Regions from separate parts of the Streptomyces sp. NPDC016677 genome, predicted to be linked through region 2. Evidence: riboswitches for the same ligand, from Rfam matches in the RefSeq annotation. Region 2 holds a riboswitch; each other region holds the start of a gene.

Region 1 (7,009 bases), on a different contig from region 2:
GCGGCGCCTACCACTTCGCGCTGCCGCACAGGTCCTCGGGCCGCACCCAGGCGGCGTACTTCGTGCGCCACGGCGGCGGCTGGCGCGCCGACGGCCGCACCCTGCCGCCCGCGCTGGACATCGAGTACAACCCGTACGACAAGACGAAGAAGTGCTACGGGCTGAGCAAGGCGCGGATGACGGCCTGGATCGACTCGTTCAGCGACGAGGTGAGGCGGCTCACGGGCCGCCGGCCGGTGATCTACACCACCACGCACTGGTGGAAGACGTGCACCGGGAACAGCCGCGCCTTCGCCGCGGACCACCCCCTGTGGATCGCCCGCTACGACGCCCCGAGCGCGGGTGAACTGCCGGCCGGCTGGGCGTCGTACACGTTCTGGCAGTACGACAACGCCGGTCCGCTCCCGGGCGACCAGAACGTGTTCAACGGGTCCCTCGCCCGGCTGAAGACGTTCGCCCAGGGGGGCTGAGGCCGGAGGGGGCAGGGGCAGGGGGCGGTGGCTCCGATTCCGGACACCACCACGCCCCTCCCAGTTCATCTTCCGTTCACCCTGGTTACCTACGTTCGTCCAGCCAATGACCTCGAACGATTGCCTGGGTAAATGGAAAGCTTCTCGCTGATCCTCGCGATTGTGGTGGTGACCGCACTCGCGTTTGATTTCACGAACGGTTTCCACGACACCGCGAACGCGATGGCGACGACCATTTCGACCGGTGCGCTCAAGCCCAAGATCGCGGTGGCCATGTCCGCCGTCCTGAATCTGGTGGGCGCCTTCCTCTCCGTGGAGGTCGCCAACACGATCTCCAAGGGTCTCGTCGACGAGACCGGCATCCGTCCCGAGGTCATCTTCGCCGCCCTGGTCGGCGCGATCCTCTGGAATCTGCTGACCTGGCTGGTCGGCCTGCCGTCCAGCTCCTCGCACGCCCTCATGGGCGGTCTGATCGGCGCCGCGATCGCCTCGGCGGGGGTCGGCGCGGTGCACGGCGACGTCCTCGTCACCAAGGTGCTGCTCCCGGCGATCGCCGCCCCCGTGGTGGCGGGCATCGCGGCACTGGTCGCCACCCGGCTGATGTACCGGCTGGGCCGCAAGGCCGACGGCAAGGCCGCCGACAAGGGGTACCGCGTCGGCCAGATCGCCTCGGCCGGGCTGGTCTCGCTGGCGCACGGCACCAACGACGCGCAGAAGACGATGGGCATCATCACCCTCGCCCTGGTGGCGGGCGGCGCCCTCACCCCGGACTCCGACCCGCCCCTGTGGGTCATCCTCTCCGCGGGCCTCGCCATCGCGCTCGGCACCTACCTCGGCGGCTGGCGGATCATCCGCACCATGGGCAAGGGCCTGACCGACCTCCAGCCGCAGCAGGGCTTCGCCGCCCAGACCAGCGCGGCGACGGTCATCCTGGCCTCCTCCCACCTGGGCTTCTCGCTCTCCACCACGCACTCCGTCTCCGGTTCGGTGATGGGCGCCGGCCTCGGCCGCAAGGGCGGTGTGGTGCGCTGGTCGACGGCGACGCGGATGTTCGTCGCCTGGGGGCTGACGCTGCCGGCCGCGGCCCTGGTCGCCGCGCTCGCCGAGTGGGTCTGCGGACTGGGCGACTGGGGCACGGCGCTCGTCGCGGTGCTGCTGGTCGCGGCCAGCTTCGCGATCTGGCGGATCTCGCGGCGCGAGGTCGTCGACCACACCAACGTCACCGGCGGGGACGACGCCCAGGAGCCGGCCGGTGTGGTGACCGCCGCGGTGGCCGCCGTGGCGCCGCCTCCGGTGGGCACCCCGGCCGACGGACCTCCGGCGACGGACGGGCTCCCGGTGGACGACGGACTTCCGGTGACCGGCGGGCTCTCGGCCACCATCCCGGCCCAGTCGTCCGAGGCCCCCGACGCCCCGGCCGCCCGTTCGGCCGCCACCCCCGTCTGAGCCGGTCCCGTCCGGACATCAGGAGAAGAGAAGCACGATGAAGATCGACTGGGCAGCCCTCGGCTCCGTCTTCGGGGTCGGCCTCGTGGCCACCGTCGCCCTGGTGACCCTGTTCACCCTCGGCATCGCCGGCCTGTCCCGCCAGGAGCGGGCCGCCGAGCGGGGCGGCTCCGCGGGCCTCGCGGTCACCGGCGCGTACGTGTGCTTCGCCGCGTGCGCGGCGGCGGTGGCGTACGGCATCTATCTGATCGTGGCCTGACGCCCCCCCTCCCAGCCTCCCCCCTTCCCCCTCGCCTCCCTTGTCGCCGCCCTGCCGGGTGCCCTACGGGTGCCTACGGCAGGGCGGCTTCGTGTCCGCACCCCGTCTCCGGGCGTCGGGGACATCGGGGACGGGCGGATCGAGGGCATCTCCAGCCCGAACGGTCCACGGTGTGGGCCTCAGCACACTCCCCCCGCGCAGGTCAACGGCAAGTTGACGGGCGTTCTCGGCCCGTGGTGGACTTCCGGGGCCATGTACGGCGGCAGGAGAGGAAGCCCGGTGCGAATCCGGCGCGGTCCCGCCACTGTGACCGGGGAGCACTCCCCGGGAGCCAGGAACTCTCACCGCCGGTCTCGTCGAACCAGGGCGTGGACACCCTGAGTGAGGACATAACGCGATGCTCGGCTGCCGTCCGGAACGCAGGCCCGGTACCTCTCCCGCCTCCCGTGTGACCGGCTGATCCCCGTGCGTGCCGGACGCGTCTTCGCGTACGGCGCCGCCGCCGGCCTCCTCGGTGACCTGCTCCTCGGCGACCCCCGCCGCGGGCATCCGGTCGCCGTCTTCGGCCGTGCCGCCGGTGCCGTGGAACAACTGCTGTGGCGTGACCACCGGGGCCGGGGCGCCCTGCACACCGCCGTGTGCGCCGGTGGCGCCGTCGCCCTCGGTGCCGTGGCCGCCCGTGCCGTACGCCCCTGCCCCGCCGCCTCCGTCGCGCTGACCGGCGCCGCCACCTGGGCCGTGGTCGGCGGGACCTCGCTGGCCCGGGAGGCGTCCGCGATCGGGCGGGCACTGGAGGCCGGGGACGTGGCGGGGGCCCGGGCCCGGCTGCCGCACCTGTGCGGACGGGACCCGCAGGCCCTGGACGCCGACGGGATCGCCCGGGCGGTGGTGGAGTCCGTCGCCGAGAACACCTCCGACGCGGTGGTGGGCGCCCTGGTGTGGGGCGCCGTGGCCGGGGTCCCCGGGCTGCTCGGCTTCCGTGCCGTCAACACCCTCGACGCGATGGTCGGGCACAAGTCGCCCCGCTACCGGCGCTACGGCTGGGCCTCCGCCCGGCTCGACGACCTCGCCGGCTGGCCGGGCGCCCGGCTGACCGCCGTACTGGCCACGGCGGCCGGGGGCGACCCGAGGGGTGCCGTACGGGCCTGGCGGGCCGACGCCGGCCGGCACCCGAGCCCCAACGCCGGCCCGGTCGAGGCATCCTTCGCGGGCGCCCTCGGCGTGCGGCTGGGCGGGACGCTGTCCTACGGCGGCCGGGTGGAGCACCGGCCCGTCCTCAACCGGAGCGGACGCGCCGTGCGGGTCGCCGACATCGACCGCGCGGTACGGCTGTCCCGGCGCGTGAGCTGGCTCGCGCTGGGCGTGTGCGCGGGCGCACGGATCGTGGGAGCGCGACTGAGGAAAGGACGTACGGCATGAACGGCGGTCTGCTCGTCGCCGGTACCACCTCCGACGCCGGGAAGAGCGTCGTGACCGCCGGGATCTGCCGGTGGCTGGTGCGGCAGGGCGTGAAGGTGGCGCCGTTCAAGGCGCAGAACATGTCCCTCAACTCGTTCGTGACGCGGGAGGGCGCCGAGATCGGGCGGGCGCAGGCCATGCAGGCGCAGGCGTGCCGCGTGGAGCCGACCGCGCTGATGAACCCCGTCCTGCTCAAGCCGGGCGGCGAACAGAGCAGCCAGGTCGTGCTGCTGGGCAAGCCGGTCGGTGAGATGAGCGCCCGCGGCTACCACGGCGGGCGGCAGCAGCGACTGCTCTGCACCGTACTGGAGTGCCTGGCCGAGCTGCGGGGCACGTATGACGCGGTGATCTGTGAGGGGGCGGGCAGTCCGGCCGAGATCAACCTGCGCCGGACCGACATCGTGAACATGGGGATCGCCCGGGGTGCCGGGCTGCCCGTCCTCGTCGTCGGCGACATCGACCGCGGCGGGGTCTTCGCCTCGTTCTTCGGCACGGTGGCGCTGCTGGCTCCCGAGGACCAGGCGCTGGTCGCCGGGTTCCTGGTGAACAAGTTCCGGGGCGATGTCTCGCTGCTGGAGCCGGGCCTGGAGATGCTGCGCGGGCTCACCGGGCGGCCCGCCTACGGCGTGCTGCCGTACCGGCACGGGCTCGGCATCGACGAGGAGGACGGGATGGCGGTGTCGCTGCGCGGCGCCGTCCGGGAGTCCCGGGTCACCGCCCCCGTCGGCGAGGACGTGCTGCGGGTCGCCGTCTGCGCGGTCCCCCTCATGTCCAACTTCACGGACGTGGACGCGCTGGCCGCCGAGCCGGGTGTCGTCGTGCGGTTCGTGGACCGGCCGGAGGAGCTGGCCGACGCGGATCTCGTCGTCGTGCCGGGGACGCGGGGGACGGTCCGGGCCCTGGAGTGGCTGCGGGAGCGGGGGCTCGCGGACGCCTTGGCGCGCCGGGTCGCCGAGGGGCGGCCGGTGCTCGGGGTCTGCGGCGGCTTCCAGCTCCTCGGCGAGCACATCGAGGACGACGTCGAGTCGCGCGCCGGGCACGTCGACGGGCTCGGTCTGCTGCCCGTGCGGGTGCGGTTCGCCCGTGAGAAGACGCTCACCCGGCCGGTGGGCGAGGCCCTCGGCGAGCGGGTCGAGGGGTACGAGATCCACCACGGGGTCGCCTCCGTGGAGGGCGGTGAGCCCTTCCTGGACGGCTGCCGGGTCGGCCAGACCTGGGGCACGCACTGGCACGGTTCGCTGGAGTCGGACGGGTTCCGGCGGGCGTTCCTGCGCGAGGTGGCCGCCGCCGCGGGCCGCCGCTTCGTGCCGGCCCCCGACACCTCGTTCGCCGCGCTGCGCGAGGAGCAGCTCGACCGGCTCGGCGACCTGATCGAACAGCACGCGGACACGGACGCGCTGTGGCGGCTCATCGAGTCCGGCGCGCCACAAGGACTGCCCTTCATTCCACCGGGAGCGCCCGTATGAGCACTGTCTTGTTGTTGTCGACCGCCGACACGGATCTGCTGGCGGCCCGTGCCGCGTCCGGTGCCTCGTACCGGATCGGCAACCCCACCCGGGTCGACGTCCAGGAGGAGCTGCCCGCGCTGCTCGACGGCGCGGACCTGGTCGTCGTACGGCTGCTCGGCGGGAAGCGGGCCTGGGAGGACGGGCTGGCCGCGCTGAAGGCGTCCGGGCTGCCGACCGTGCTGCTCGGCGGGGAGTCCGTGCCGGACGCGGAGCTGATGGCCCAGTCGTCCGTGCCGGCCGGCGTGGTCGCGGAGGCGCTGCGCTACCTGGTCGAGGGCGGCCCGGACAACCTCACCCAGCTCGCCCGGTTCCTCTCCGACACCGTGCTGCTGACCGGCGAGGGCTTCGACGAGCCGCGGAAGATGCCGGAGTACGGCGTCCACGGCGACCGCCCGTACGTCGAGGGCCGCCCGACGGTCGGCGTGCTCTTCTACCGGGCCCACGAGCTGAGCGGCAACACCGCCTTCGTGGACACCCTGTGCGACGCGATCGAGGCGAAGGGCGCCAACGCGCTCCCCGTGTACTGCGGTTCGCTGCGCGGCGCGGACGCCGGGCTGTACGAGCTGCTGGGCCGGGCGGACGCCCTGGTCGCCACCGTCCTCGCGGCCGGCGGCACGCACGCCTCGCAGGCGTCGGCCGGCGGGGACGAGGAGGCGTGGGACATCGGCGCGCTCGCCGACCTGAACGTGCCCGTGCTGCAAGGGCTCTGCCTCACCTCGTCGAAGGCGGCCTGGGAGGCGTCCGACGCCGCCCTCTCCCCCATGGACGCGGCGATGCAGGTCGCGATCCCGGAGTTCGACGGGCGCCTGGTCACCGTGCCGTTCTCCTTCAAGGAGCAGGGACCGGACGAGGTCCCGGTGTACGTCGCCGACCCCGAGCGGGCCGGGCGGGTCGCCGGGATCGCCGTACGGCACGCGGCGCTGGGGCACAAGGCGAACGCGGAGAAGAAACTGGCGCTGGTCTTCACCGCGTACCCGACCAAGCACTCGCGGGTCGGCAACGCGGTGGGTCTTGACACGCCGGCGTCGGCGGTGCGGGTGCTGGACGCGCTGCGGGCGGCGGGGTACGCGGTCGACGGGTACCCGTCCGGCGGCGACGAGCTGATCCACCGGCTGATCGAGGCCGGCGGTCACGACGTGGAGTGGCTGACGGAGGACCAGTTGGCGGCGGCGCCCGCGCGGGTGCCGCTGGCGGACTACCGGGCGTGGTTCGAGACGCTCGACCCGTCGCTGAAGGAAGCGATGCTGGAGGCGTGGGGCGAGCCGCCGGGCTCGCTGTACGTGGACGGCGACGACATCGTGCTGGCCTCCCTCCAGTTCGGGAACGTCGTGGTCATGATCCAGCCGCCGCGCGGCTTCGGGGAGAACCCGATCGCGATCTACCACGACCCCGGCATGCCGCCGTCCCACCACTACCTGGCCGCCTACCGCTGGCTGGACAACAGCTTCGGCGCCGACGCGATCGTGCACATGGGCAAGCACGGCACGATGGAGTGGCTGCCGGGCAAGGGGCTCGGGCTGAGCGCCGGGTGCGCGCCCGACGCGGTGCTGGGCGACCTGCCGCTGATCTACCCGTTCATCGTCAACGACCCCGGCGAGGGCACCCAGGCCAAGCGGCGCGGCCACGCCACGGTCGTCGACCACCTGGTGCCGCCGATGGCCCGCGCCGACACCTACGGCGACCTGGCCAAGCTGGAGCAGCTGCTCGACGAGTACGCGCTCGTCTCCGACCTGGACCCGGCGAAGGCGCCGGCCGTGCGGGCGCAGATCTGGACGCTGGTCAAGGCGGCGGAACTCCACCACGACCTGCACGTGGACGACCAGCCGGACGACGACGCGTTCGACGAGTTCGTCATGCACATCGACGGC
Region 2 (7,009 bases):
GCGGGACTGACCACGGTCCGCGAGATCGTCGACCATCTTCTCTCCGTGGCCCCCGCTCCGGCCGGTGGCGCCGCGTGAGCCCACGGGACCGGGCCGCGCGGGCCCGTGACGAGACCGCCGCCGTCGTCACGGGGCTGGGCATGACCACGGCCCTGGGCGGTGACGTCCCGTCCACCTGGGCGGCCCTGCTGGACGGCGCCTGCGGGGTCGAGAGCCTCGACCTCGGTGCCCCGGACGGCCCGCCCCAGGTGTATCCGGCGGCGCCCGCCGCCGTGGACCCCGGCTCGGAGCTGTCGCCCGCCAAGGCCGCGCACTGCGACCGTTCCGCGCAGTTCGCCCTGGTCGCGGCGCGGGAGGCGCTGCGCGACGCCGGCCTGGAGGGGACGTCCCTGGCGGGAGGCGGCTCCCGGGTCGTCGTCATCGTCGGTGTGGGGCTGGGCGGGCTCCTCAGCATCCTGGAGCAGAACCGCAGGCTGGAGGCCGGCGGTCCCGGCCGGGTCAGCCCCCGGGCCATCCCGGTCATGCTGCCCAACCACGCCGCCGCCGAGGTGGGCCTGATGGTCGGCGCCACGGCCGGTGTGCACACCCCGGTCAGCGCCTGCGCGTCCGGTGCCGAGGCCCTCGCCCAGGCCCTCGCCCTGATCCGGGAGGACCGTGCCGACGTGGTGATCGCGGGCGGCGCGGAGGCCGGCCTGCACCCCCTGGTCTTCGCCGGGTTCGCCCGGCTGCGCGCCCTGTCCCGGCGGTGCGACGACCCCGAGCGGGCGTCCCGTCCGTTCGACGCCGACCGCGACGGCTTCGTGATGGGGGAGGGCGCCGGCATGCTGGTGGTGGAGAGCGCCGGGCACGCCGCGGCCCGCGGTGCCCGGGTGCACGGCCGCCTGACCGGGGCGGGCATCACCAACGACAGCCACCACGTCGCCCAGCCGGCGCCCGGCGGCACGGGCTGCGCAGCCGCCGTGACCGCCGCCCTCGACGACGCCGGTCTCTTACCGGAGGAGGTCCGGCACATCAACGCGCACGCCACCTCCACGCCCGTCGGCGACCTCAGCGAGGCCCAGGCCCTGCACACGGCGTTCGGGAAGGTGCTGGACGACGTGGCGGTCAGCGCGACCAAGGCGGCCCTCGGGCACACCCTGGGCGCCGCCGGAGCCATCGAGGCCGTCACCACCGTCCTCGCCCTGCGGGACAGAACGGCGCCGCCCACCCGCAGCCTCGAACGCGTGGACCCGGCGATCGGTCTGAACGTGGTCGGCCGCCGTCCCGAACCGCTGCCCGCCGGACCGCTGGCGGCGGTCAGTACGAGCATGGGTTTCGGCGGGCACAACGTCGCGCTGGCCTTCACCACCGTCCCGTGAGCCACCACCGACGCCTCACGGACCACCGTCCCGTCAACCCCCGCGCCATGAGCCCCCGTTCCGTGGACCCCCGTCCCGTCGATGCCGGCCCTGTCGACGCCAGTCCCGTCGATCCCCGCTCCGCGAGCGCCGACGGCCCCCCGGCGCGGGCGGGGGACCGGCCGCGCACCGTCCTGATGTGTCCCGGGCAGGGCGCCTACCTCCCAGGCGCCCTGCGGCACCTGCGCGAAGTGCCCGCGGTCGCCGAGGTGCTGGCGACCGTGGACGCGCACGCGCCGGACCGCGGCCCCGCCGCCGTGCCGGTCGGCCGGCTCCTCACCGAGGCGGACGCCCCGGGCCCCGAGGAACTCCTGAGCGCGGACCCGCTCGGCTTCGACCTGGCCACCTACGCCGCGGTGGTCGCCGCCGCCACCGTCCTGCTCGACCTCGCCGGCCCCTGGATCGACGCGGTCCTCGGCCACAGCGTCGGGGACCTGGCGGCTCTCACCGTCGCCGGGGCCGTCACCGTGCGCCAGGGCGTCCAACTGCTGTGCGTACGGGACCGGCTGCTGAGGACCGCCGGACTGCCGGCGGCCGGCATGGTGGCCACCGACGCCGGCGCCGACCGGGCGGCGGACCTGATCCGTACCTGCGGTACGGAGCGGGTACGGATCGCCGCCCGCAACGCGCCCGCCCAGACGGTCCTCGCCGGTCCCGACGGCCAGCTCGCCCGCCTCCAGCGGGCGCTGCTGGACGACGGGCACCGGGTGACCCGGCTGACCAGCCGCACCGCCTTCCACCATCCGCTGCTCGGGGAGGTCCACCGCTCCTTCCGCCGTCTGCTGCGGGCCCAGCCGATCGCCCGCCCCGCCCTCGCCGTGCACACCACCGCCGGCCACTGGGCGCGGACCCCCGCCCAACTGCGCACCGTGGCCGCCGCCCACCTCACCGAACCCATGGCCCTGCACCACACCCTGCGCGCCCTGCGCCAAGGAGGCTTCACCACCTACCTCGACAGCGGCCCCCGGGCCCTGCTCAGCGCCCTGGTCAAGGCCGGCCTGCCCGGCTGTGCCACCGCCGCGCCGCTGCGCACCCCCGCCGGCGTCGAGCGGATACGCCGGCGTCTCACCGCCGTCGCCCCGCCGCACCGCCCCGGTCGGGGTGCTTGGTAGTCTGCCGAGGCCAGTCACGCCACCTCGGTGGTCAGGGAATCCGGTGGGAATCCGGAACTGACGCGCAGCGGTGAGGGGGACGGGCGGGGCACTGACGCCACTGGGACGGGAACCGCGCGACGGCGGGAACGGTCCTGGGAAGGCGCCTCGTCCGGACGAACCCGAGTCCGAAGACCTGCTGGCACCTCCGCACCCCGTGCGGAGGGCGACCGTAGGCCAGGCTCCGCGTCCAGAGCCCCGACACCCGAGGCATGCCCGTGTTCCGTTCCGTCCCCCGTTCCGCGGCCTTGCTGCTCACCTCCGTCCTGCTGCTCACCGCCTGCGGCACCTCCGACGGCGAGGACACGGCCACGGACGGCTCCCCGTCCGCCGGCCGGCCGGTCACCATCGAGAACTGCGGACACCGCGTCACCCTGGAGTCGGCGCCGCGGCACGCCGTCTCCCTCAACCAGGGCAGCACCGAGATCCTCCTCTCCCTCGGGCTCGCGGACCGCCTGGTCGCCACCGCGACCTGGACCGACCCCGTGATGAAGGGCCTGGAGAAGGCGAACGCCCGGGTGCCCCGGCTCGCCGACAACGCCCCCTCCTTCGAGAAGGTCCTGGACGCCGGACCCGACTTCGTCACCGCCTCGTTCGTCTCCACACTCGGCACGGGCGGTGTCGCCACCCGTGAACAGTTCGAGAAACTGGGCGTGCCCACCTATGTCTCCCCGTCCGACTGCGAGGCGGGCAAGGACAACGACAGCGGCGGCGACGGCTCCCGCGGTACGCCGCTCACCCTCGACACGGTGTACGGCGAGATACGCGACCTGGCGCACGCCTTCCGTGTGGACGAGCGCGGTGACCGACTGGTGCGGCAGCTCAGGACGCGGGTCCGCGAGGCCACCGACGGCCTCCAGGTCTCCGACGTCTCCCTCATGTACTGGTTCGCCAACTCCCAGTCGCCCTACCTCGCCGGATGCTGCGGCGCCCCCGGCGCCATCACCCGCGCCCTCGGCGCGCGGAACGTCTTCTCCGACACCCACGACGAGTGGCCCCAGATCAACTGGGAGACCGTGGCCGACCGCGACCCCGACGTCATCGTCCTCGGCGACCTGACCCGCGAGTCCCAGACCGCCGAGACCGCCAAGGCCAAGATCGAGTTCCTGGAGACCAACCCGGCCACCCGCAATCTCACAGCCGTGCGGAAGAAGCGGTACGTCCTGCTCAGCGGACAGGCGATGAACCCGTCCATCCGCACGGTGGAGGGCATCGAGAAGGTGGCGGCCGGCCTGCGGGACCTCGGGTTCGCCAAGTGACCGGCATACGGACCCCCTTGCTCACCGTGGCCGGACTGGCCGCGCTGGCGGTGTCGGTCGCCGTCGCGGTGACCATCGGGCCGGCCGACATCTCCACCGCCGATGTGTGGGCCTCGGTCGCCGCCCACCTCGGGCTGGGCCGGACCGACCTCGCGCCGCTGCGCGACGGCATCGTGTGGGACCTGCGCATGCCGCGCACGACGCTGGCCGCGGTGTGCGGCGCCGGCCTCGCGCTGTGCGGGGCGGTCATGCAGTCCCTGCTGCGCAATCCGCTGGCCGACCCGTTCGTGCTGGGGGTCTCCTCCGGGGCCTCGACCGGGGCGGTCGCCGTGATCGTGCTCGGCGTGGGCGGGGGAGCGGTGTCGCTGTCCGCCGGCGCGTTCCTCGGCGCGCTGTTCTCCTTCGGGCTGGTCCTGCTGCTCAGTCACAGCCTCGGCGGCAGCGTCGACCGGGTGGTGCTGTCCGGGGTGGCCGCCATGCAGCTGTTCTCCGCGCTCACCTCGTTCACCGTGCTGACCTCGGCGGACGCGGAGACCACCCGGGGCGTGATGTTCTGGCTGCTGGGTTCGCTCACCGGCGCCGGCTGGACCGAGGTGCTGCTGTGCGCCGGGGTGCTGGCCGCCGTACTCGTGGTCTGCCTGGTCCACTCCGCCACCCTGGACGCGTTCACCTTCGGCGAGGAGGCCGCCGCGAGCCTCGGTGTGCGCGTGGCCCGTACCCGCCTCGTCCTGCTCTGCGCCACCGCCCTGCTCACCGCCGCCCTGGTCAGCTGCGCCGGGGCGATCGGCTTCGTCGGGCTGGTCCTGCCGCACGCCACCCGCGTGCTGACCGGCGCCGCCCACGCCCGGCTGCTGCCGGTCACCGTGCTGACCGGGGCCGTGTTCCTGGTGTGGGTGGACACCCTGGCCCGTACCGTCCTCGACCCGCAGGAGATCCCGGTGGGAGTGGTGACGTCCCTCATCGGCGTGCCCGCCTTCGTGGCAGTCCTCTACCGGGGCCGGAGGCGGGCGTGAACGAGCCCGAGACCGTCGGCCCCGAGACGGCCGGCGAGACGATCGGCCTCGAAGCGGCCGGTGCCGAAGCGGCTGGTTCCGAAGCGGCCGGTGCCGAAACGGCCGGTCCCGAAACGGCCGGCGAGACGGCCGGCTTCGGGACGGCACATGAGACGGCCGGTCCCGAGACGACTCGCGAGCCGGCCGGCTCCGGGACGGCCGCTCCCGGAGCCGGAGGACTGCGGGCCGACCGTGTGGGCAGGCGCGCGGGCGGCCGGCTCGTCGTGGACGGCGTCACCCTCGCCCCCCGCCCGGGCGAGACGGTCGGCCTGCTCGGCCCCAACGGGTCGGGAAAGTCCACTCTGCTCAGACTGCTCGCGGGCGTGCTCCAGCCCGCCGCAGGCGTCGTCACCCTCGACGGCAGGCCCCTGACCGGCGTCGGCCGCCGGACCGCGGCCCGCCGAATCGCCACCGTCGAACAGCACGCCCACACCCAGACCGAACTGACCGTCCGCGACGTCGTCGCCCTCGGCCGCATCCCGCACCGCCGCCCCTGGGCGGCCGGATCGGCCGCGGACGGCCGGGCCGTCGCGGCCGCCCTCGACCGCACCGGCCTCACCGACCGGGCGGACCAGTCCTGGCACACCCTGTCCGGCGGCGAACGCCAGCGCGCCCAGATAGCCCGCGCCCTCGCGCAGGAACCGCGCGAACTGCTGCTGGACGAACCCACCAACCACCTCGACATCCAGCACCAGCTCGACCTGCTGGAACTGGTCGTGAGCCTGCCCGTCACCACGGTCGTCGCCCTGCACGACCTCAACCTCGCGGCGATGTACTGCGACCGCGTCCTCGTACTCGGCGAGGGCCGGGCCGTCGCCGAAGGCACCCCGGGCGACGTCCTGACCCCCTCCCTGATCGAACGGGTCTACGGCGTCCGCGCCGAGGTAACCGACGGCGGCCACGGCCGCCCGGTCATCCGCTTCCTGCGCCGCACCGGCCGGCTGTCCCCGCCCCTGGCCCCGGCCTGACGCTCACTCCGGGCCGGTGAGGTACCGGTGGAGCATGGCGACGAGTTCGTCCTCCAGACGCCGGGTGCCCAGCGGGTCGGGAGCCGAGCAGACCTTGTGGACCACCAGCTCCACCGTGGTCACGGCGAGCCGGGCGGCGGCCTCGGTGTCGGCCACCCGGACCTCGGGGTGGTTCTCGAACAACTCCTGGGTGTGCCGGAAGCGTTCTGCCTCGTAGTCGTTCACCTTCGCCAGCAGCTCCGGCGACCGCGGTGCCTCCTCGGCCATGATGCGCAGCAGCCGCGGATCGTCGACGTGGTTCTCGATGGCGGCCCGCACGAACACCCGGAGGGTGTCCTCCAGCGATGCGGGCAGCCCCTCGGCCAGGTAGCGGGCGACACTGGCCGCCCCGGCTTCCAGGTGCCGGGTCACCAACTCCACCAGGATCGCGTCCTTGTTCGGGTAGTACTGGTAGAGCGAACCGATCGAGACCCGCGCCCGTTCGGCGATCCGGTTGGTGGTGCCCGCCGCGTAGCCGTACTCCTCGAAAATGTGAGCAGCCGCGTCCAGGATGCGCTGCCGGGTCAGCTCGGCGCGGACCTGACGGGGCTGTTTACGTGGGGCGATGGCGCGTTTGCCGGATGTCATGGAACCTCCTGGCCAGGCCCGCGAAAGCGAGTGGCGAACGACCTGAGTAATTGCTCACAATAGTGGCATGACCTGCGGCGGAGCCGTCAAGGACGGCTGCCGATCCTCCTCCTGGGAAGGACCCTTCATGACGCATGTCGCCACCCCTTACCGGAGCGTTCCCCCGGACGAGGTCCGGGCCCGGCTCGGCGAACCCGACGCCATGACCGCGGCGAAGAAGACCGACCGCCTCGACGACTGCTTTCGCCGGTTCATCGCGCACTCGCCCTTCCTCACCATGGCCACGGCCGACGCCCGGGGCCGCGCCGACTGCTCGCCCCGGGGCGACTACCCCGGCTTCGTGAAGGTCCTCGACGACCGGACGCTCGCCATCCCCGACCGCCCCGGCAACCGGATCGCCGACTCCTTCCGCAACCTCGCCGAGAACGACGGCATCGGCCTGCTCTTCCTCGTCCCCGGTATGCGCGAGACCCTGCGCGTCAACGGCCGCGCCCGGCCCACCGACGAGCCCGACGTCCTGGCCCGCATGGAGACCGAGGCCAGGCGGCCGGTGCT
Region 3 (7,009 bases), on a different contig from region 2:
GCCGGCGGCGCGGACCAGATGACCGAGGCCGAAGGTCAGCGACTCCAGGCAGGCCACGGTCATACGGCACTCTCCTGCCGGCCCGCCGGGCAGGCCGCGCGCCGCCACGTCATCCTCGACCAGGGCATGGTCATCTGCTCCGGGCCGCGGACCTCGACGGGCTTCAACGCGGCCGGATCGAGGGCCTCGGCGTGCCGGGCGAACACGCGCTCCACGTAGCGGTGTCCGGTGTCGGCCCCTATCACCAGGTGCAGTCGGTCGGGGTGGCGGCGGGCCTCGTACGTCGCCGTCAGATAGCCGGCACCGGTGGACAGCCCGGCGAACACCGCGTGTTCGCGCAGCAGGGCGACGGCGCCGGCCATGGCGTGGGTGAAGTCCAGCCAGTGCACGGTGTCGTAGAGATGGTGGCGGACGTTGTCGAAGACGATCGACGAGCCGATGCCGGCGATGATCGCCTCGGGATCGTGATGGTCCTGGCTGCCGAAGGTGACGCTGCCGAAGGGCTGGACGCCGACCAGACGCACCGAGGGGTCCGCGACACGCAGCCGTTCCACGACGCCGCCGGTCGAGGCTCCGGACCCCACCCCGCCGACGACGGTCAGCGGTACGGCCGGGAACTCCGCCGCGATCCGGTCGGCGACCTCCTGGTAGCCGAGGTAGTGGACGTCGTCGTGGTACTGGCGCATCCAGTGGTGCCCGGGACGCTCGGCGAGTATCTCCCGCACCCGTCGCACCCTCAGTTCCTGGTCGAGTGCGAGGTCGCGCGACGGTCTCACCCGTTCCACCGTGGCGCCGAGGATCTCCAACTGGGCCAGGGTGGTGGTGTCGACGGTGGTGGACGCGACGATGTGACACCGCATGCCGTACCGGTGACACGCCAGGGCGAGGGCGTAGGCGTAGATGCCACTGGAGCTGTCGATCAGGGTCTGGCCCGGACGGACCGTGCCCCGCTCCAGCAGATGACGGACGGCGGCCAGAGCCGAGTAGATCTTCATCGACTCGAACCGCAGCAGGACCAGGCCGTCGGTGAGCCGGACCAGGTCCGGGACTTTCAGAGCGTCGGCGATGTGGGGGTGGATCACCCGTAGCCTCCTTGGGCGAAGGTGCACTGGTGGCCGAGCGAGTGGAAGAACGCGGAGAGTTCGGACTTGACCTCGGCTCGTGGGCGTGCGGCGAAGAGATAGCCGGCCAGGCAGCCGGTGTGGGCGACGAAGACGCCGTCGGCGCCGAACCGCTCACGGTGGGCTCGCAGGCTGCTGAAGGTCGTCTTGGGCAGCACCTCCTGGGACAGCGCGGCGCTGGTCGTCGCGGCACGGGCGACGGCGGCCGGGTCACCCGAGCCGAAACCCTTCAGCAGATCGGTCAGACACCGCTGGTATTCCTCGCCGCGGCGCCGGTAGTGGTCCAGCAGCAGGGGAGTGACGGCGGCGGTGTCCACCGTGCCGGGTTCCATGACGTAGGCGGTGTGGAAGCCGAGGTCCGGGCCCAGTCGCCGCACCACCCGGTGCCGGCCGCTGAGGTACAGGGCGAACTCGTCGAGGAAGACGCTGTCGGCGCGCTCGATGTCCGCCAGGACGCCGAGGACCACGTCCTTGTCGTACGGCAGGGAGAAGACGCGGAACAGGCAGCGCAGCGTCGCCACGATGTCCGCCGTGGAACTGGCCATTCCCACGCCCACCGGCAGTTCGGAATGGGTGCGCCAGTCGCCGGGCGGCAAGGTGAGACCGTAGTGCTCCAGGAAGAGGCGCGCCGCTGTCGCCGACTTCTCACCCAGTGCCGGCGGACCCGGTGAGCCGGCCGTCGTCCTCGGTGTGAAGTACACCCAGGAGTGGCGGTCCACGGGAAAGGACACCACCGCGATCTCGGGATCGGTGCCCGCTCGCAGCGGGCCCTGGTACAGCTCGCCCAGGGTGCCGTGGCAGACACCGGAGACCGTGCCGCCGGACAGGCCCGGTTCCTGGAGGACGCCCGCGACGGGTCCGAGTACCGTCGGTCCCGGTCCGTCGGCCGGCACGTCGACGAAGGACCGGTACGGCCGACATGGATCGGCTGGCTCCCGCACACCGTCCTCCTCCGTACCGGGTCTTGCACACCGACAGGGAAGGAGACGGGGCCACACGCACGACCGACCGTACCGCCGACCCGGTCCACGAGGTCACGTGCACAGCCCGCTCGGGAAGCGGGCGCAGTGGCAGGTCTTCGGACTCGCGGGCACGTCCGCCGACAGGGCGGACACCTACCGGCCGTCTCTTCCCCGGCCATGACGCCGGCCCAGTGACATCGACGGCTTTCGTTCCCGCTCACCGCTGCGGGACAGCCCCGGATTCGCACCGGGTTCCCTCTTGCGTCGCGCCACCGGGCGTCCGGGCGGACGGGAGGCGCGAACCGACTGCGTGCATCAGCGTAAGGGCGCCCGTACTTCTGGGACAGTGGGAGTTCTGCGGTTGTCTTGAATGTGGAGGGAAGGCGGAACCCGGCGTATCCCTGCGCAGTTGTCGGGGGCGGCTCTGGCCGGATAACGCCTCTGGGGATCGCTGTCTCATCAGCCAGACTCGTTGTCTCACGACACATGCACACCGCTGCCGCGGTGGCCGGTGCCCGGGAGGCCCCTGATGACGTCAGACGTGAGGCCGGACGAGGACGGGGCGGCAGCCCCGCGCGGACGGCGACGGCCCCCCGGCGACCGCGTCGTGCTCCGCGCCGATCTGCGGTCCGCCCTGCCCGACGCCGCCGCGGCGGTGGTGGTCACGGCGCTCGTGTTCGCGCTCCTGTGGACGCGTATGGAATCGGGTGCTTCGGACACGGTCGCGGTCATGCCGTTCATGGACGACGCCGGCACCTACTGGATGTACTTGCTCAGCCAGGCTTTCGGCTGGTCGGGACTGCTGTGGGCCTGGGGCACGGTCATGCTCGGCCTGCTGCTGTCGGGACCACGGCCCACCCGGTTGCCGGTCTCCCGGCAGGTACTGGAGCGCTGGCACCGCACCACGAGCCTGACGACGACGGCGCTGATGTTCGCACACGCGCTGATGTTCGCGGCGGAACTCGTGCGCTACGAGACGAAGGTGGACTGGGCGGAGCGGCTGTGGGTGGCCTTCGCGGACACCTTCGTACCCGGCTGGTACGACTCCGGAACCGGCCGGACCGCCATCCCGATCGGCCAGGGGGCCCTGTACCTGGCGATCCCGCTCGGGCTGCTGTTCTACGTCCGGCACCGCATCGGAGCGAACACCTGGCGACGGCTGCACCGGTTCGTGATCGTCGTCTACGTGCTGAGCGTGTGGCACACCCTGCTGTACGGAACCAACGTCTGGTACGGGGAGTGGCCCCGCACCGTCCTGTGGCTGCTGCAAATCCCGGTCGCGGTACTGCTGTTGCTCCGCCTGCTGCGGCCCGCCCGGCGGGCCGAACGGCTGGGTGCACCCGGCGGGGGCGCGGCCCGGCCGGGCTGGTGGGTGCGGGTGGCGGGACGGGTCGCGGTCGGGGCCGTCGTCGTCGGACTGGTCGTCGTGGTGGTGTCCGGCCGCGACGGCGGACGGGACCGTCCGACCGATCCGCCCGCGACGGCCCCCCACACCCAGGAGACGGACTGACTGCCGACACCGGGCGGGCCGGACGGACGGCGCATGACACCCTGACCGGAACAGCGAACGGCCCGTGCCGTGCCGCGGCACCGGTACGCGTCCCCGACTGCCTCGGCGTCCGCGAAGACGCCGACGGCCGTGGGAGCGGGAGTCGTACACGGCGGGCGGTGAAGCCGGCGCCGGCGGCTGGTCGCGCAGCGGTACGGGGCAGCGTGACCTTCCCGAAGGCGGAGCGCTTCGCCCGGCGTGGGGCGGTGATCGCCTGGGAGGCTCGGGCGGAGGCGGCGGACGACTCGGCGGCGCGACCGGGTCGCGTGCGCGCACCCGCAGCAGCGGGTGCGCGCACGGCGGCACCGCCCTCCCGGGCAGCTCCTGGCGCGGGACCGGGTCGCACTGGCCGGCATCGTTCACGTCCTGCGGCGCAGGGCGTGGCCTGGCGCGACGTGCCGAGAGAAGCGGTGGCCCGGCCCGGGGTGACGGCCTGGCGCCGACTGCGGGACTGGGCCGTGGCCGGAGTCGGCCGCGCCCGCGTTCAGCTGAGATGGCCGGGGGAGTGCCCGCCGCCCCGGCGGGCCGCCGGTCGCCTCCCGGGTGGTGGGAGTGCTGGATCAGTAGCCGTAGATCATCTTGTAGGCGACCTCGGGGAGGAACTGGCCGGCCGTGGAGCCGGTCCCGACACCGCAGTTGCCGTCGGACTCGCCCGGGGTCTTGATCCACAGGAGCATCTCGGCGCCTCCGCCCGTCTGGGTGGGCGTGCCGATGCGGCGGCCGGAGGGGTTGCACCACTGGCCGTTGGAGCCGTTGCCGTTGCGGCTGGTGTCCACGACGAACGGCTTGGTGTAGCCGTAGCGGGCGGCCAGTTCGTTGTTGACGGCGTTGCCGTAGGCGGTGTTCTCGGCGGTGGTGACGTAGTTGGAGACGTTGAGCGAGAAGCCGTGGGCCTGTCGGAGGCCGGCTTCGTGGAGGCGTCGGGCCATGGTCGCCGCGTCGGCCCAGCGCGGGTTGCCGGCGTCCATGTAGACCCAGGTGTTGGGGGCCTGGCGGTTGAACTCGGCGAGGGCACCGGTGAGCATGGCCTCGCGTTCGTCGATCTGGGCCTGGGTCATGCAGCCGTAGTCCCCGAGGGAGTCGGGTTCGAGGATGACGACGGCCGGGTGGGCCGCGATGCCTCCGGCGAACTGAGCGATCCAGTTGGCGTAGGCGGACGGCGAGGCGGCTCCGCCGGCGGAGTGCCCGCCGCAGTAGTCACGGTGGTAGATGTTGTAGGCGACGAGGATGGGCAGCTTGTCCCTGGAGTCCGCCGCTCCGGCGTAGGCACCTGTCGCGGTGCCTATGGTGCCGCTCCAGGAGCCGAACCAGCGGGCCATCGGTGTGTTGGCGATGGAGGCGTTGATCGCGGCGGCCCGGCCGTCGCCGGGGTTGGCGGCCGCCCACCGCCTCGCGCTCGAGTCGGGGTCCACGTAGAACCCGTTGGTCATGGTGGTGGGGTCCGCCGCGTGGGCGGAGGGTGCGGCGGCGAACGCCAGAGGCAGAGCACAGAGCGCTGCCATCAGGGTGCGGAGTCTGCGGCTCAAGACAGTACCTCGGTTTCGGAGGACGCTTTGGGAGCGCTCCCACTGGAAGCGGTCCCAATCGTCGGGGCGGGTGCGCAAGCTGTCAACGGTCCCCGCGGCATGGGACGTTCACAGGGCTCGCGGGCCCTGTGAGGCCACTGAGCTGGAAGCGGTCCCATCTCTCGCGGTCCTGCGCGCTCCGCGCCTGTGAAAGACTCACGGGTCATGGCAGAAGCAGCGCCGCGTCGGCGTCCGACGCTCGACGAGGTGGCCGAATGCGCCGGTGTTTCCCGCTCCGTGGCCTCCCGTGCCCTCAACAACGCCCCGCACGTCAGCCGCACCAAGCGCGAGGCTGTCGAACGGGCCGTGCGGCAACTCGGTTACGTACCCAATCCGACCGCCCGCGCGCTGGCCACTCGTCAGACGGGAGCGGCCGCCCTGGTCGTCTCGGGGGAGGACCCGTCGATCTTCGCCGATCCGTTCTTCGCCCGGGTGATCGTGGGGGCGTCGGCCGCCCTGGACGAGGCGGACCTGCATCTGATGTTGTGCCTGGCCGCTTCCGACCGGGGCCGCAAGCGGGTCGGGGAACTCCTGCGGGCCGGTGGCGCGGACGGTGTGATGCTGATGGCGCTGCGCGAGGACGATCCACTGATCCGGATGGCCGACGAGGCGCAGATGCCCGTCGTGTTCGGCGGGCGCCCGGTCGGTCCGGCTCCCCGGTGGTACGTGGACGTGGACAACGTCGGCGGAGCGCGCGAGGCGACCGAGCATCTGGTCTCCCTCGGCCGGAGGCGCGTGGCCGTGATCTGCGGGCGGCTGGACACCGAGGCCGGGCGTGCCCGGTACCGCGGGTACCGGGACGCCATGCTGGGCGCCGGTCTCGATCCGTTCCCGCCGCTGGAGGGGGACTTCACCGAGCCCAGCGGAGCCGCCGCCATGGCCGCGCTGCTGGCGCGACACCCCGATGTGGACGGAGTGTTCGCCGCCAACGACAACATGGCGGTGGGGGCGTTGCGCACCGTGTGGGAGGCCGGCCGACGGGTCCCCGCCGACGTCGCCGTGGTCGGCTTCGACGACCTGGCGGTCGCCCAGGTCGCCGATCCGCCGCTCACCACGGTCCATCAGCCCGTGGAGGCTCTCGGACGGGAGATGGCGCGCATGCTCGTCGCGCTCGTCGACGGGCAGGAGCCCACCCCGCTGGTCCTCCCCACTCGCTTGGCCGTCCGGGCCAGCGCCTGACTCCTCACTGTCCGGGCGGGGCGGGCCCGGGTCCGGACGGGTTGCTCTCGGACGTGGCGCGGGGCGCCCGGGGAGCCGGCCGGGTGGTCGGGATCCAGCAGCCTGAAGCGGCGACCGCCGTCAGCTTCGATGGCTTGGGCACTGGTTGCGGCCTGCTCCCTCTTTCTGGGTGATGCCGGTCGCGGTGCCGGGTCCATCGCGGTCGATGGATCGGTTCAGGGTGTGGACACCTCGAACCGCGTGACGCGGACCGCGCCGCCGAGGGCGTGAGTGGCGTGGTTGAAGAGGGCGAACCGGTAGCCCATGAAGAACCGCCAGTCGTTGCCCATGGAGAAGGCGGGTCCGAGACGGGTGAACGTGATCCCGTCGGTGCTGTAGGAGAAGGTCCCGGGGCGCGGTGCGCCAGGGCGGATGTCCGCGTTCGCGCGCAGCCAGACGCGGCCGCCGGAGACGGTCGCGCTCGCGGTCTCGGTGCCGGTGCCGGTGGTGTTCCAGTTGCCGTCCATGGTCAGCCCGGTGACCATCACCACCCGGGTCGTACCTCCGTCGCGCTTGAGGCCGATCCAGGCGGAGGAGTCACGCAGCAGCGCGAGCCCGGCCCGGTCACCGTCCCGCATCGCGGAGTGGTCGAGC
Region 4 (7,009 bases), on a different contig from region 2:
CGCGCTGGTCCCGGCGGCCATCATGTCGATCGCGGCGGCCAACCTCTTCACCCGCAACATCTACAAGGACTTCATCAAGCCCGACGCCACGCCGGAACAGGAGACCAAGGTCTCCAAGCTGGTGTCGCTGCTGGTGAAGGTGGGCGCGCTGGTCTTCGTGCTCGGCATGGACAAGACGGTCGCGATCAACTTCCAGCTCCTGGGCGGCATCTGGATCCTGCAGACCTTCCCGGCGCTGGTCGGCGGCCTGTTCACGCGCTGGTTCCACCGCTGGGCGCTGCTCGCCGGCTGGGCGGTCGGCATGGTCTACGGCACGCTCGCGGCGTACGGCGTCTCCTCGCCGACGCAGGCGCACTTCGGCGGCTCGTCGAAGGAGATCCCGGGCATCGGGGAGATCGGGTACATCGGTCTGACGGCGTTCGTGCTCAACGCGCTGGTGACGGTCGTCCTGACCTTCGTCCTCCGCGCGGCCAAGGCCCCCGACGGCATCGACCAGACCCGCCCGGAGGACTACACGGCGGACGCGGGCGACCCGGGCGTGGAGGTGGAGCTGCCGCCGGCGACGGCCGGCTCCGCGCACTGAGACGCGCCCCTGAGGAGCGCGGGGCTGTATCGACATGCGGCCCCGCCGTGCGGGCGCGGGCAACCGGACACACCCCCGGCGGGCCGCCGAAAAGACCCACACCGGCGGCCCGCAGTCGTGCACACTCCCCGCATGGACTTCCGTATCCGCCCAGCCCACCCCACCGAATACCCCGCTCTCGGAGAGATCACCGCCACCGCCTACCTCCACGACGGCCTCCTCGACTTCAGCGCATCCGACGCCTACCTCGAAGAACTCCGCGACGTGGCGAAACGCGCCGCCGCCGCGGAGGTACTGGCAGCCGTGAAGGACGACGCCGTCCTCGGCGGAGTCACCCTCGTGCCGTCCGGCGGCCCCATGGCCGAGCTCGCCCGCGGGGGAGAGGCCGAGATACGCATGCTCGCGGTGGCCCACGCGGCCCGCGGCCGCGGCGTAGGCGAGGCCCTCGTCCGCGCCTGCGTCGATCGCGCCCGCGGCGTCGACGGCTGCGAACGCCTGGTCCTGTCCACGCAGAGGACCATGCGCGCGGCCCACCGCGTCTACGAACGCCTCGGCTTCGTCCGCACCCCGGACCGCGACTGGAACCCGGAGCCGGACGACATCACGCTCCTCACGTACGAGCTGTCCCTCTGACTCGACAGACACTACATCTGGGGTCGCTTTCCTCTCGCGGCACAACATGTATGCTCATGCTCGCTGTCGCCGCAGGGGAATCCGGTGCGAATCCGGAACTGTCCCGCAACGGTGTACTCGCGTGTCCGCACGCCTGTCCAGTCCGAGTACCTGCCGACAGTGCGCCCGGCCGTCCGGCCCGGGCGCCTGACGTCCGGGCCTCGTGGAATGGGCCGGTGGACGCGACGCCGCGCGCGCTCGTGAGCTGCCCCCTGCCCTCCGCAAGGCCCCGTGCCGAGCGAGGGAGTGCTCCCCATGACCATCGCGCCAGCCGACCCGGTATCACCGGCCGGCCCCGCTCCGGCAACGCCCCCGGTGCCCGAGGACAGGCCCGGTGCCGCGCTGCTGCGGACCCTGACCGAACTGACCGCCGACCTCCCCGACGCCGACCCCGGCCGGGTCGCCGCCGCCGCGCTGCGCGGCCGGTCCGCGCGGGCCGACGAGGCGGAGCTGCGGGAACTGGCCACGGAGGCCGCGGCCGGCCTGATCTCCGAGGACCCGGCGTACTCGCGGCTGGCCGCCCGGCTGCTGACGCTCACGCTGCGCGCCGAGGCCGCCTCCCAGGGCGTGACCACCTTCACCGAGTCCGTCGCCACCGGCCACCGCGAGGGCCTGGTCGCCGACCGTACGGCCGACTTCGTACGCCGGCACGCGGACCGCCTGGACGGAATGCCCGACCCCGCCGCCGACGACCGCTTCGGCTACTTCGGTCTGCGCACCCTGCACAGCCGCTATCTGCTCCGGCACCCGCACACCCGCAAGGTGATCGAGACCCCGCAGCACTTCCTGCTCCGCGTCGCCGCCGGCCTCGCCGACGACGACACCCCCGGGTCCGTCGCCGACGTGGCCGCGCTCTACGGCCTGATGAGCCGCCTCGACTACCTCCCCTCCTCCCCCACCCTCTTCAACTCCGGCACCCGGCACCCCCAGATGTCGTCCTGCTACCTCCTGGACTCCCCCAGGGACGAGCTGGACTCGATCTACGAGCGCTACCTCCAGGTCGCCCGCCTCTCCAAGCACGCCGGCGGCATCGGCATCGCCTACTCCCGCATCCGCGCCCGGGGTTCGCTGATCCGCGGCACCAACGGGCACTCGAACGGCATCGTCCCGTTCCTCAAGACGCTCGACGCCTCGGTCGCCGCCGTCAACCAGGGCGGCCGGCGCAAGGGAGCGGCGGCGGTCTACCTGGAGACCTGGCACGCGGACATCGAGGAGTTCCTCGAACTGCGGGACAACACCGGCGAGGACGCCCGCCGCACCCACAACCTGAACCTGGCGCACTGGGTCCCGGACGAGTTCATGCGCCGCGTCGAGGCGGACGCGGACTGGTCCCTCTTCTCCCCCGCCGACGTCCCGGAGCTGCCCGACCTCCACGGCGAGGAGTTCGACGCGGCCTACCGCGCGGCCGAGGCGAAGGGCCTGGCCCGCAGGACGCTCCCCGCCCGCGAGCTGTACGGCCGTATGATGCGCACCCTCGCGCAGACCGGCAACGGCTGGATGGCCTTCAAGGACACCGCCAACCGCACCGCCAACCAGACCGCCGAACCGGGCCACGTCATCCACTCCTCCAACCTCTGCACGGAGATCCTGGAGGTCACGGACGACGGGGAGACGGCGGTGTGCAACCTGGGCTCCCTCAACCTGGCCGCCTTCGTGACCGGCGGGGCGATGGACTGGGACCGCCTGGACGCGGCCGTCCGCACCGCCGTCACCTTCCTGGACCGAGTCGTCGACATCAACTACTACCCGACCGGGCAGGCGGCCCGCTCCAACAGCCGCTGGCGCCCCGTCGGCCTCGGCGTGATGGGCCTCCAGGACGTCTTCTTCACGCTCCGCCTGCCCTTCGACTCCCCCGAGGCCAAGACTCTGTCCACCCGTATCGCCGAGCGGATCATGCTGGCCGCGTACGAGACCTCCGCGGACCTCGCCGAGCGCGCCGGCCCGCTGCCCGCCTGGGAGAAGACCCGTACCGCACGCGGGGTCCTGCACCCCGACCACTACGACGTGGAGCCGGCCTGGCCCGACCGCTGGACCGCCCTGCGCGAGCGCGTCGCCCGCACCGGGCTGCGCAACGCCCTGCTCCTCGCCATCGCCCCGACCGCCACCATCGCCTCGATCGCGGGCGTCCACGAGTGCGTCGAGCCGCAGGTGTCCAACCTGTTCAAACGCGAGACGCTGTCCGGCGAGTTCCTCCAGGTCAACTCCTACCTGGTGGCCGACCTCAAGCGGCTCGGCGCCTGGGACGCCCGCACCCGCGAGGCCCTGCGCGAGGCGAACGGCTCGGTCCAGGACCTCGACCGGCTCCCCGAGGACGTCCGCCGCCTCTACCGCACCGCCTGGGAACTCCCGCAGCGCGCCCTGATCGACCTGGCCGCCGCCCGCACCCCGTACCTCGACCAGGGCCAGTCCCTGAACCTGTTCCTCCAGACCCCGACCATCGGCAAGCTCTCCTCGATGTACGCCTACGCCTGGAAGCGGGGCCTGAAGACCACGTACTACCTGCGCTCCCGCCCGGCGACCCGCATCGCCCGCGCCGCACAAGCACCAGCACAGGCGGCCGCCGCCTGCTCCCTGGAGAACCCCGGGTCCTGCGAGGCCTGCCAGTGAAGACCGATACGAAGAACCAGACCGAGAACCAGGCCAAGAACCTGCTCGACCCCGGCTTCGAGCTGACCCTGCGCCCCATGCGCTACCCCGGCTTCTACGAGCGCTACCGGGACGCCATCAAGAACACCTGGACCGTGGAGGAGGTCGACCTCCACTCGGACGTGGCCGACCTCGCCAGGCTCACCCCCGCCGAGCGGCACCTGATCGGCCGCCTGGTCGCCTTCTTCGCCACCGGCGACTCGATCGTGGCGAACAACCTCGTCCTGACCCTCTACCAGCACATCAACTCCCCCGAGGCCCGGCTCTACCTCTCCCGCCAGCTCTTCGAGGAGGCCGTGCACGTCCAGTTCTACCTGACCCTGCTGGACACCTACCTCCCCGACCCGGACGACCGGGCCGCCGCCTTCGCGGCCGTCGAGAACATCCCCTCGATCCGCGAGAAGGCCGAGTTCTGCTTCAAGTGGATCGACTCGGTGGAGTCGATCGACCGCTTGGAGACCAAGTCCGACCGCCGCCGTTTCCTCCTCAACCTCATCTGCTTCGCCGCCTGCATCGAGGGCCTGTTCTTCTACGGGGCCTTCGCCTACGTCTACTGGTTCCGCGGCCGGGGCCTGCTGCACGGCCTGGCCACCGGCACCAACTGGGTGTTCCGCGACGAGACCATGCACATGTCCTTCGCCTTCGACGTGGTCGACACCGTCCGCCGGGAGGAACCCGGCCTCTTCGACGACGACCTCCGCCACCAGGTCACCGACATGCTGCGGGAGGCCGTCGAGGCCGAGCTGCGGTTCGCGCGCGACCTGTGCGGTGACGGCCTGGCGGGGATGAACACCGACTCCATGCGGCAGTACCTGGAGTGCGTCGCCGACCAGCGGCTCGCCCGCCTCGGCTTCGCCCCGGTGTACGGCTCCCAGAACCCCTTCTCCTTCATGGAGCTGCAGGGGGTCCAGGAGCTGACCAACTTCTTCGAGCGGCGCCCGTCGGCGTACCAGGTGGCGGTGGAGGGTTCCGTCGACCTGGACGAGGACTTCTGAGCCCTCCGGCCCACCGCCACCGGTTCACCCCGGTACGGAGCACCGCCCCGCACACCCGCCTGCGCACGTCCAGGGAGCCTCGGGCCGCCTGGACGTGCGCGCCGCGTCCGTCAGCGGGGCAGCGCCCGCAGCCGCAGCCGGCGCGGCCGCAGCGTGATGCCGATCCGGGGCCGGGTGTCCGACCCCGGCGCGTGCTCGAACCGGAAGGCGGCGGCGATCACGGCGGTGACCAGCGTCAGCTCGGCCATGGAGAAGTGATCGCTGGGGCACTTGCGGTTGCCCACGCTGAACGGGGCCATCGCGTACTTGGGCACCTCCCCGGCCCGCCCGGGAAGCCACCGGTCGGGGTCGAACTCCGCGTGCCGCTCGAAGGAGCGCCGGTCGCGCTGGACCGCGTAGGGGCTGTAGATGACGTCCGCCCCGGCCGGGATGCGGTATCCGCCCAGCTCGGTCTCGGCCACCGTGCGGCGGGTCAGGATCCACACGGCGGGATACAGCCGCATGGTCTCCAGGACCACGTTGGCGGTGTGCGTCAGCTGCCGGACGTCCTCGAAGGCGACCGGGCGGTCACCGACGACGCCCTCCACCTCCTCGCGGATCCTGTCGCCCAGCTCCGGATGGTCGGTGAGCACCAGGAGCAGCGACATGAGCACGGAGCCGACGGTTTCGCTGCCGGGGGTCAGGATCGCGATGACCTGGTCGTGGATCTCCTGTTCCCCGATGGGCTCGCCATTCTCGTCCGTCGCGTCCAGCAAAGCCGTCAGCAAATCGTCCGGTTTCTGACCACCGGCCCGGCGGTCGGCGACGATCTCGTCCACCAGCAGATGCAGATCGGCCAACGCCCGGTTGAATTCACGGTTGCTCGGCACGGGTATCCGGTAAAGCGGCCCGAGGGGGACGACCATACGCTGGTACATGCCGCTGAAGAGGGTGGCGAGGTCGGTGCATATCCGTTCGGCACGGTCATCCATGTAGGTGCCGCGCATCAGGCAGCGGGCGGAAATCCGGACGGCCACCCGGAAGGACTCCGAGGTGATGTCGAGGACCTGGCCGGAACTCCAGCGCCGCACCAGCGCGTACGCCTCCTCGGCCATGACCGGCCCGTAGGCGGGGATCGCGTCGAGCCGGAACGCGGGCTGGATGGTGCGCCGCTGACGCCGGTGCACCGGGCCGTTGGCGGTGGCCACCCCCTCCTTGCCGAGCAGGCTCTCCAGGGATTCCCAGAGCGGGCCGGCGATGACGTAGTCGGGACTGAGCGCCAGGGCTCCGGTGAGGTGCGGGGCGGTGACCGCGTACACCGTCTTGGGGCCGAGGCGGATGCGGACCACGTCGCCGTGGTCGCGGAGCTGGTCCATGAAGGCCAGCGGGTCCCGGACGAGCTTCAGGCCGTGGCCGAGCAGCGGCAGGCCGCCGCCGGCCAGGGGCGGCTCGGTCGCCGCCGTGGCGCGGGGGTTCACTGACTCGACGGTCATGCCTCACCTGCCGCTGTGTCGAGGACGCCTGCGCGGACGTCCGCGCCGTGGACGTCCCCGTTGGTGACGTACGGGGGCGTGGACCGGTCGTCCCAGCTGTCGACGGCGTACCGGCCGGATTCGTGGTGGAACCAGTAGACGGAACTGAACCAGTTCCGCATATTGCCCACACAGGCGTGCACGGCATTACTGAGTTCTTTTCCGCGTACGGTCCCGTCGGCGAGTCCGTCGGCGAACCGCAGCGCGTCCCGCTCGGCCGCGATGAATTCCACGACGCATTCCCGCACGCGCCGCCTCAGTTCCGTCATCGCCTCTTCGAGGGTCAGCCCTTCATGGATGACGAGACTGATTCCGAGATTGTGCACCTCGGCTCCGGCCAATTCCTTCGGCAATGAGCAAAGGTCGTTGTACCAGGCGGCGAATTCCTGGCTCAGCAGCGCCGCCCGCCGGTATGCCGGGTGTTTCCGCACGGTGTCCGGGAGTTCGAGGCCCGCGCTCGGCTCCAGCAGGTCCGTCCAGATCCAGTGCGCGAAGGTGAGCCGGCGCAGTGCCAGGTACGCGTCGACGCGCGGCACCACGCCGTGCGTCCGGTTGTCGAACTCGCGGTCGTAGGCGTCGATCACCGCGTGGAAGTGCCGGGC

Evidence for each region. Region 2 has a riboswitch for cobalamin ahead of ACZ3IG_RS06105 (ABC transporter substrate-binding protein). Riboswitches for the same ligand answer to the same signal wherever they lie in the genome.
Region 1: it holds a riboswitch for cobalamin, as region 2 does, so the genes downstream of both, ACZ3IG_RS28530 (cobalamin biosynthesis protein) here and ACZ3IG_RS06105 (ABC transporter substrate-binding protein) in region 2, are expected to answer to the same signal.
Region 3: it holds a riboswitch for cobalamin, as region 2 does, so the genes downstream of both, ACZ3IG_RS21605 (GHMP family kinase ATP-binding protein) here and ACZ3IG_RS06105 (ABC transporter substrate-binding protein) in region 2, are expected to answer to the same signal.
Region 4: it holds a riboswitch for cobalamin, as region 2 does, so the genes downstream of both, ACZ3IG_RS12320 (ribonucleoside-diphosphate reductase subunit alpha) here and ACZ3IG_RS06105 (ABC transporter substrate-binding protein) in region 2, are expected to answer to the same signal.

What each region holds. Positions count from the first base shown of each region.
Region 1 is NZ_JBVHEO010000014.1:51,264-58,272, forward strand. Features, by position in the region: gene ACZ3IG_RS28515 (lysozyme) at 1-470, shown strand, start outside; gene ACZ3IG_RS28520 (inorganic phosphate transporter) at 603-1,916, shown strand; gene ACZ3IG_RS28525 (hypothetical protein) at 1,954-2,175, shown strand; cobalamin riboswitch at 2,396-2,535, shown strand; gene ACZ3IG_RS28530 (cobalamin biosynthesis protein) at 2,641-3,594, shown strand; gene ACZ3IG_RS28535 (cobyric acid synthase) at 3,591-5,099, shown strand; gene cobN (cobaltochelatase subunit CobN) at 5,096-7,009, shown strand, end outside.
Region 2 is NZ_JBVHEO010000002.1:172,275-179,283, reverse strand. Features, by position in the region: gene ACZ3IG_RS06120 (acyl carrier protein) at 1-78, shown strand, start outside; gene ACZ3IG_RS06115 (beta-ketoacyl-[acyl-carrier-protein] synthase family protein) at 75-1,358, shown strand; gene ACZ3IG_RS06110 (ACP S-malonyltransferase) at 1,406-2,509, shown strand; cobalamin riboswitch at 2,504-2,706, shown strand; gene ACZ3IG_RS06105 (ABC transporter substrate-binding protein) at 2,761-3,807, shown strand; gene ACZ3IG_RS06100 (FecCD family ABC transporter permease) at 3,804-4,820, shown strand; gene ACZ3IG_RS06095 (ABC transporter ATP-binding protein) at 5,039-5,827, shown strand; gene ACZ3IG_RS06090 (TetR/AcrR family transcriptional regulator) at 5,831-6,454, opposite strand; gene ACZ3IG_RS06085 (MSMEG_1061 family FMN-dependent PPOX-type flavoprotein) at 6,582-7,009, shown strand, end outside.
Region 3 is NZ_JBVHEO010000007.1:312,473-319,481, reverse strand. Features, by position in the region: gene ACZ3IG_RS21615 (ATP-grasp domain-containing protein) at 1-63, opposite strand, end outside; gene ACZ3IG_RS21610 (cysteine synthase family protein) at 60-1,082, opposite strand; gene ACZ3IG_RS21605 (GHMP family kinase ATP-binding protein) at 1,079-2,062, opposite strand; cobalamin riboswitch at 2,175-2,405, opposite strand; gene ACZ3IG_RS21600 (ferric reductase-like transmembrane domain-containing protein) at 2,613-3,593, shown strand; gene ACZ3IG_RS21595 (glycoside hydrolase family 6 protein) at 4,193-5,158, opposite strand; gene ACZ3IG_RS21590 (LacI family DNA-binding transcriptional regulator) at 5,363-6,376, shown strand; gene ACZ3IG_RS21585 (glycoside hydrolase family 43 protein) at 6,592-7,009, opposite strand, start outside.
Region 4 is NZ_JBVHEO010000003.1:557,218-564,226, reverse strand. Features, by position in the region: gene mctP (monocarboxylate uptake permease MctP) at 1-583, shown strand, start outside; gene ACZ3IG_RS12325 (GNAT family N-acetyltransferase) at 716-1,216, shown strand; cobalamin riboswitch at 1,267-1,388, shown strand; gene ACZ3IG_RS12320 (ribonucleoside-diphosphate reductase subunit alpha) at 1,511-3,862, shown strand; gene ACZ3IG_RS12315 (ribonucleotide-diphosphate reductase subunit beta) at 3,940-4,896, shown strand; gene ACZ3IG_RS12310 (bifunctional albaflavenone monooxygenase/terpene synthase) at 5,007-6,368, opposite strand; gene cyc1 (epi-isozizaene synthase) at 6,365-7,009, opposite strand, start outside.